DNA from 2 places in the Pseudoclavibacter sp. RFBA6 genome. Region 2 is predicted to be linked to the other one. Evidence: riboswitches for the same ligand, from Rfam matches in the RefSeq annotation. Region 2 holds a riboswitch; the other holds the start of a gene.

Region 1 (3,537 bases), on a different contig from region 2:
AGGAGTCCCACAGCTCCCGGACGGTGCTGACGGTCTGCTCGGCCCGCTCGTAGCGCTCCGCGTGCGGCAGGAAGCCCCCGCGGCGGAAGTTCGCGCCCGTGAACGCGTCGAACGACGTCACGACGTTCCAGCCGGCACGTCCACCGGAGAGGTGGTCGAGGCTCGCGAACTGGCGAGCGAGCTCGTACGGCTCGTTGAAGGTGGCGTTGATGGTCCCGACGAGGCCGATGTGCTCGGTCACGGCCGCGATGGCGGCGAGGACCGGGATGGTGTCCGGCCGCCCCGAGATGTCGTGGTCGAAGATCTCGCCGAGCCGCGAGCGCAGCGCGAGGCCCTCGGCGAGGAAGAAGTAGTCGAACTTCCCGGCCTCGGCCTTCTTCGCCACGCGCTTGAACGTGGAGAACTCGATCTGGCTGCCCGCCTCCGGGTGCTCCCAGAGCGTGTGCTCGTTGACCCCGCCGACGTAGGCCGCGAGGATGATCTGCTTCTTCGTCATGGTGATCTCCTGATCCGGTTCGGGTCTAGATGGCGGCGTAGCGGTTGGGCACGGTGGTCTCGAGGCCGAGGAGGCCGCGCAGGGTGCGTTGCTCGTAGCTCTCCCGGAAGAGGCCCTTGCGCTGCAGGAGCGGGACGACGTCGGCGACGATGCGCGGCAGGTCGTCGGTCACGACGCCAGGGTGCAGGCGGAAGCCGTCGTAGCCGAGGCCGGCGAGCGTCTCGAAGTGCTCGACGAGCTCCTCGGCTGAGCCCGCGAACACCGCCGGTGGCTCTCCGAGCGCGCGCCCCTTCGCGTTGAGGCGGTTGAGGCGGGCGGACCCCGTCTCCTCCGGCCCGTCGAGGAACACGGCGAGGTCGACGAACACCGACAGCTCGCCGTCCCGCTCGACCTTCTTCTCTGCGGCCCGCACCTCGCTCAGGATGCGCACGGCCGAGGCGACGTCGGTCGGCGTCACGAAGAGCAGGTCGGCGCTGGCTGCCGCGAACTCGTACGGCACCTCCGCGTGGCCGAGCGCGGCGACAACCGGCTGCCCCTGCGGGGGCCGGGGCGTGATCGACGGTCCGCGCACGCTGAACCACTTGCCCTCGAACTCGATGCGGTGCACTTTCGCCGCGTCGAGGAACCGGTCGGTGGAGGCGTCGCGGATCTCGGCGTCATCCTCCCAGCTGTCCCAGAGCCTGCGCACGACCTCGACGAAGTCGTTGGCCTCCGCGAAGAGCTCGCCGACGAGCGGCGCATCCCGACGACCGAAGTGCGAGTGCTCCGCACCGGGCGAGACACGGGCCTGCCAGCCCGCGCGGCCCAGGCTCGTGTAGTCGAGGGTTGCGACGGCCTTCGAGACGTGGAAGGGCTCGGTGTGCGTCGTCGTGACAGTCGGGATGAGGCCGATGTGCTCCGTGACGGGCGAGACGCGGGAGGCGATGAGGAGCGCGTCCAGGCGACCCCTGACCTCGTCGGTCCGGTTGTCCTGGCGGAGGAACTCGCCGCTCTGGAGCGCGAGCGAGTCCTCGATGGTGACGAAATCGAGGAGGCCCTGCTCGGCGAGCTGCACGAGCCCCACCCAGTATTCGGGCGTGAAGAGCTCGTCTGGGCGAGCGCTCGGCTCCCGCCAGGCCGCCGGGTGGATGCCGGCGCCATCGAGTGCGACGCCGAGGTGGATTCGGTTGGGGTTCGTCATGGTGCGACGCTAGGCCGCGCCCCGAGTTCGGTCCACGGCGCCCGTCGCGGCCCGTTACGCGTCGAAACGCGGGGACATGTTCGTTGAGGGTCCTCGCACCCTTGTCGCGCATGCTGGGACGCATGGCTATCAAGGGCGTACTCGCGCAGATCACCGTGTCGGACCTGGCTCAGGCTACGGAATATTACGGCAGGCTCTTCGGACGGGGTCCTGACGAGAATCCGATGCCGGGCCTCCTGGAGTGGCACTTCACAAGCGAGGCCGGCCTCCAGCTGTGGGCCGACTCGAGTCGCTCTGGAAAATCCACCGTGGTCTTCAACGATGACGACCTCGAGAGTGTCGCCAGGCGGCTCGACGCGGCGAAGATCGAGCACGGCGGGATCGAAGACGCGATTCACTTCCAGATCCTCCAGGTGCTCGACCCGGAGGGCAATCACGTCGTCTTCACGGGCGCCTCGAGCTAGCCGCGCGCACCGTCGGGGCTACAGTGTGGCCGTGCACGGGAGCCCGATGAGTCGGGCTGAGAGGGAGTACTCGAACTCCGACCGTTGAACCTGATCTGGGTAATGCCAGCGAAGGGAGTCGACTCACCCGTGCCGTCACGCTCCGACGGAAGGCACGCACATGGAATCCATCACTCGAGACCCACTCGCATTCGGGGTGGGGGCGAGGGTCACCCTCTCGGTCATGTCCGACCGCTACGTCGAGGTGATCCTCGCTGCGGTGCACGCCGCCGATTCCACGGGGCTGATCCTCGAGACGGGTGACGTCAGCACGTACGCGGGCGGCGACGAGCAGGCGCTGTTGCGCTGGCTCACCGACCTCACGCAGCACGTGGCGGCGACCGGACTGCACGCCTCCGTCCAGGTGCTGCTCTCTCGCGGCTGCCCGGGTGAGGCGATCTGCGAGCTGCCGGGCGGGGCGGGCCCTCGGCGGGTGGATGCGCCCCGCGGTCGCCACACTGGGAGCTTCGCGAGCGCAGAATGGGCGCTCTACCCGCTCGAGGACGTCGGATCGGACGAGCGGACGCCCGACCACATGCGGGAGATCTACGCCGCCATCGAGACGGCGAAGGCGAGCGGCACCTTCGTGGCGTCCGAGCATTTCGTCACGAAGCTCAGCGGGGACCTCGGCCGGGTCCTGGAGACCGTCGTCGCGGCCTGGGCTGGGGTCGGCGCGCACGTGCAGCACGTCACGAGTCACCTCACGGTCTCGCTCAACAGCCCAAGCCACGCGGCGGGCGCGGAGACGGGAGCGCACGCATGAGCCTCAAGCTGCGCGACATCGTGCTCATGGTCGTGCTCGGCACGGTCTTCGGCTTCCTCTACTGGGCGCTGGTGCAGGCCTGGACGGCGCTCTCGATCGCGATGGGGCCTGCGGGCGACCTCGCCCAGCACTTCCTCTTCGGCGGCTGGCTGCTGGTCGCGCCCATCGCGATCGCCATCATCCGGCGGCCGTTCGTCGGCGTGATCGCTGAAGTGCTCGCCTCGGTCATCGAGGTCGTGTTCCTCGGCTCGGCGGTCGGCCCGCTGCTGTTCGTCGCGGCCGCGCTGCAGGGCATCGGCAGCGAGCTGCCGTTCGCGATCGGCCGGTACAAGAAGTACGGCTGGCTGCGGTACGCCATCTCCGGGGCGCTCGGTGCTGGCCTCGTGTTCTTCTACTCGGCGTTCCGCTCAGGCTGGTACGGGCAGGAGATCCTCTTCCTGCGCTTCGGCATCCAGCTCGCGTCCGGCATCATCCTCGGCGGGCTCCTCGCGAAGCTCCTCGTCGACTCGCTCGTGCGCACGGGCGTGCTCGACAACTTCGCGATCGTGCAGGACACGAAGCCCGTGGCCGTGCGCCGTGCGGCCTGACGCCTCGC
Region 2 (3,537 bases):
GATGCGCGTCAGGAGCTGCCGTGAACGCCAGGCGGACGGATGCGGGCCCGCCGGAGGAGCCGTACGGAAGCGGCCGAGCCCCCAGCCGCCGCGGCGCGCACCCGCGTCATCGCCCGCATCCCGGAGCGCCTGCGTCGCTCGCACCTCGCCCTCCACGGGCGTGAGCAGTCCGGCGAGCGTGAGCGCGAGCGTCGTCTTCCCCGCCCCATTGGGGCCCAGCACAACCGTCGACTCCCCCGCGCGCAGGGTCGCCGACAACTGCGTGTGCAGGGCATGGTCAGCCCGACCGAAGCCGAGCCCGTCGGCGATCAGCAGCTCCTCCCCAGGCGAGAGAAGGGCACGCGGCACGTGCGGTTCGTGGCCGCCGATCCACACGCCGGCGGCGAGCAGCGACTCGCGGTGCTGCTCGAGGACCAGGTCAGGGGTACCGTCGGCGAGGAGATGCTGCTCGCCCCCGAGCACGACGACCCGGTCGACGCTCGAGCGCCACACGTCCACCCGGTGCTCGATGACGATGAGCGTCGCGCCGGACGCCTCCGCGGCGCGGACCACCGCCTCGCGCACCTCGTCCACGCCGGCCGGGTCGAGGTTCGCGGTCGGCTCGTCCAGCAGGATGAGGTCGGGGCGCATGGCGAGGACCCCCGCGATCGCGAGCCGCTGACGCTCGCCGCCGGACAGCTGAGCCGTCGACCGATCGAGGGGCATCCGCAGCCCGACGGCATCGAGCGCCTCGCGCACCCGCGCCCACGTCTCCGCCCGTGGGACGCCGAGGTTCTCGCAGCCGAACGCGACGTCGTCGCCGATACGGGCGAGCACCGTGTTCGCCTGCGGGTCCTGCAGGACAAGACCGACCGTGCCGCGTGCATCGCTCGGGTGCTTGCCATCGACAAGCAGTGAGCCGAGCTCCTGCCCGTCATCCTCGTGATCGCCGAGCACCCCCGCCAGGGCGGCCAGGAGCGTGGACTTGCCAGCCCCCGACGGCCCAAGCAGCAGCACAGCCTCGCCGGGCTCGATCGTCAGGTCGAGCTCGGCGACGGCCAGCTTCGCCCGGTCGGCGTGGCGCCAGCCCCACCCCCTCGCCTCGACTCTCGCGCCCACGAGCGCTAGCCGATTCGCTTCGAGCTTCTACCCGCACCGAAGCGGTTCAGTGCACCGGTCGCCGCGAGCGCGCGCGTCAGGAGCCAACCGACGACGCCAGCGAGCACGGCACCCGAGAGGACGATCGAGACGAGGTAGATGGTGAGGAACTCCGGACCCTTCTCGATGTTCGCGCTGAGAAAGAGTTCGAGCGTCCACGCCGCGACCGCAGCCCCAGCCCCTGCCAGCATCGCGACGCCGAGGCCGAAGCGCTTGTAGAAGAACAGCAGGAAGATGAGCTCGGCGCCGAGACCCTGCGCGATACCCGAGTACACGGTCTCGATCGACCACTGGCTGCCGAGCAGCATCGAGACGCTCGCCGCGAGCACCTCGACGAAGAGCGCAGCGCCGGGCTTGCGAATGATCAGCCCGCCCAGCACTCCGCCGAGCAGCCAGATACCGACGGCGATACCGCCGACACCCGGCGTGAACGCATCCATGACCGTGAACCACGCGTAGCCCACGCTGTTCCAGACGATGAAGATGAGCCCCGTCGCGACGCCGAGAACGGCCGCCGTGACGATGTCGATGACCCGCCAGCGGAAGCGGCTCTTCGGCGACCTCGCCTGAGCCGGCCCCTGCGTCGAGGAGGTTCGAGATGGAGTTGAAGAAGTTGTCATGCGGTGTGCCCTTTCGAGTGAAAGTGCACGGGCGCAGAACCTGGGGTGGCTCTGCTCGGAGATGTGCCTCCCTGCGCTGGCATTACCCAGATCAGGTTTGACGGTCGAAGGCTTGTGCCTTCCTCTCAGCCCGGACTACCGGACTCCCGTGAACACCTCGAGTATAGGCCGAACCGCGCCCCGAGCTACTTCTTGAGCGCCTTGATGAGACGCGGAAGCGCGTGCCCGACCGTCCACACCAGTGGAATCGAGACGACGAGCAGCGTGATGATGTTCGGGCGGAAGCTCGTGCCGAACTCGTCATCGACGTACGCGCCGACGGGGACCGCCATGCCGCCACCGCCACCGCCGGACGAGTTCTCCTGTCCCTCCTCGTTGCTCTCGCCGCCGCCGTAGCCGTACGAGACGAGGGCGACGGGAAGGATGGTGGCCTTGCCAAGCTCCACCTTCTCGCCGTAGGCGAGCGTGACGCCGAGCTTCTTGACGGAATCGGTGAGGTTCTGCGTGAGGTTCGTCATGCGGCCAGCGTAGGTCGTCGACATGCCTGCCAACCAGGAGAACTCCTGTGTGCTGGCGGGCGAGAGCGCTCCCACCCTTTGGTAGCTTTAGTGCCTGCATCCACACGCGATGTTCTTCGGCGAAGCAAGATGAAGCAATAGGAGCGTGCATGAAAACGTGGCCCGGAAATGCCTACCCCCTCGGAGCGACGTTCGACGGAAGTGGCACGAACTTCGCGATCTTCAGCGAAGCCGCCCACAAGGTCGAGCTCTGCCTCTTCGACGACGACGGCAACGAGGAGCGAGTGAGGCTCCACGAGCGGGACGCGCACGTCTGGCACGCCTACCTGCCCCACGTCCAGCCGGGCCAGCAGTACGGCTACCGCATGCACGGCGACTACGACCCCGCGAGCGGCAGCCGCTGCAACCCCGCGAAGCTCCTCCTCGACCCCTACGCGAAGGCCACGACCGGAGACATCGACTGGGACCAGTCGCTGTTCAGCTACAACTTCGGTGACCCCGACTCGTTCAACGACCTCGACTCCGCGCCCCACATGATGAAGGGCGTCGTCATCAACCCCTACTTCGACTGGGCTGGCGACCGGAAGCCGGGCATCCCCTACAACGAGTCCCTCATCTACGAAGCCCACGTGAAGGGCCTCACCCAGCTGCACCCGGATGTGCCCGAGGAGATCCGGGGCACATACGCCGGCATCGCGCACCCCGCGATCGTCGAGCACCTCAAGCGGCTCGGCGTCACCGCCATCGAGCTGATGCCCGTGCACCAGTTCGTGCAGGACAGCACCCTCATCGAGAAGGGCCTCCGCAACTACTGGGGCTACAACACCATCTCGTTCCTCGCCCCGCACGCCGACTACGCCTCCCAGGGGACGGCAGGGCAGCAGGTGCAGGAATTCAAGTCCATGGTGCGCACCCTGCACGCCAACGGCATCGAGGTCATCCTCGACGTGGTCTACAACCACACGGCAGAGGGCAACCACCTCGGCCCGACGCTCAGCTTCCGCGGCATCGACAACGCCGCCTACTACCGCCTCGAAGAAGACGACAAGCGGTACTACACGGACTACACGGGCACCGGCAACTCGCTCAACATGCGCCACCCGCACTCGCTGCAGCTCATCATGGACTCGCTGCGCTACTGGGTCACCGAGATGCACGTCGACGGCTTCCGCTTCGACCTCGCCTCCACCCTCGCCCGCGAACTCCACGACGTGGACAAGCTCTCCACCTTCTTCGACCTCGTGCAGCAGGACCCGGTGGTC

What was found. A riboswitch is a leader RNA that binds a small molecule or an ion and turns the genes downstream of it on or off. The one in region 2 is predicted to bind thiamine pyrophosphate.
Region 1: another riboswitch for thiamine pyrophosphate. It lies ahead of C5C17_RS14495 (YkoF family thiamine/hydroxymethylpyrimidine-binding protein); the one in region 2 lies ahead of C5C17_RS09590 (ECF transporter S component).

What each region holds. Positions count from the first base shown of each region.
Region 1 is NZ_PSUA01000013.1:212,060-215,596, forward strand. It holds gene C5C17_RS14480 (NtaA/DmoA family FMN-dependent monooxygenase) at 1-496, opposite strand, end outside; gene C5C17_RS14485 (LLM class flavin-dependent oxidoreductase) at 522-1,676, opposite strand; gene C5C17_RS14490 (VOC family protein) at 1,799-2,140, shown strand; TPP riboswitch at 2,166-2,273, shown strand; gene C5C17_RS14495 (YkoF family thiamine/hydroxymethylpyrimidine-binding protein) at 2,301-2,942, shown strand; gene C5C17_RS14500 (ECF transporter S component) at 2,939-3,529, shown strand; gene C5C17_RS14505 (ABC transporter ATP-binding protein) at 3,519-3,537, shown strand, end outside.
Region 2 is NZ_PSUA01000011.1:228,473-232,009, forward strand. It holds gene C5C17_RS09585 (ABC transporter ATP-binding protein) at 1-1,098, opposite strand, end outside; gene C5C17_RS09590 (ECF transporter S component) at 1,104-1,757, opposite strand; TPP riboswitch at 1,809-1,918, opposite strand; gene C5C17_RS09595 (spore germination protein GerW family protein) at 1,943-2,275, opposite strand; gene glgX (glycogen debranching protein GlgX) at 2,425-3,537, shown strand, end outside.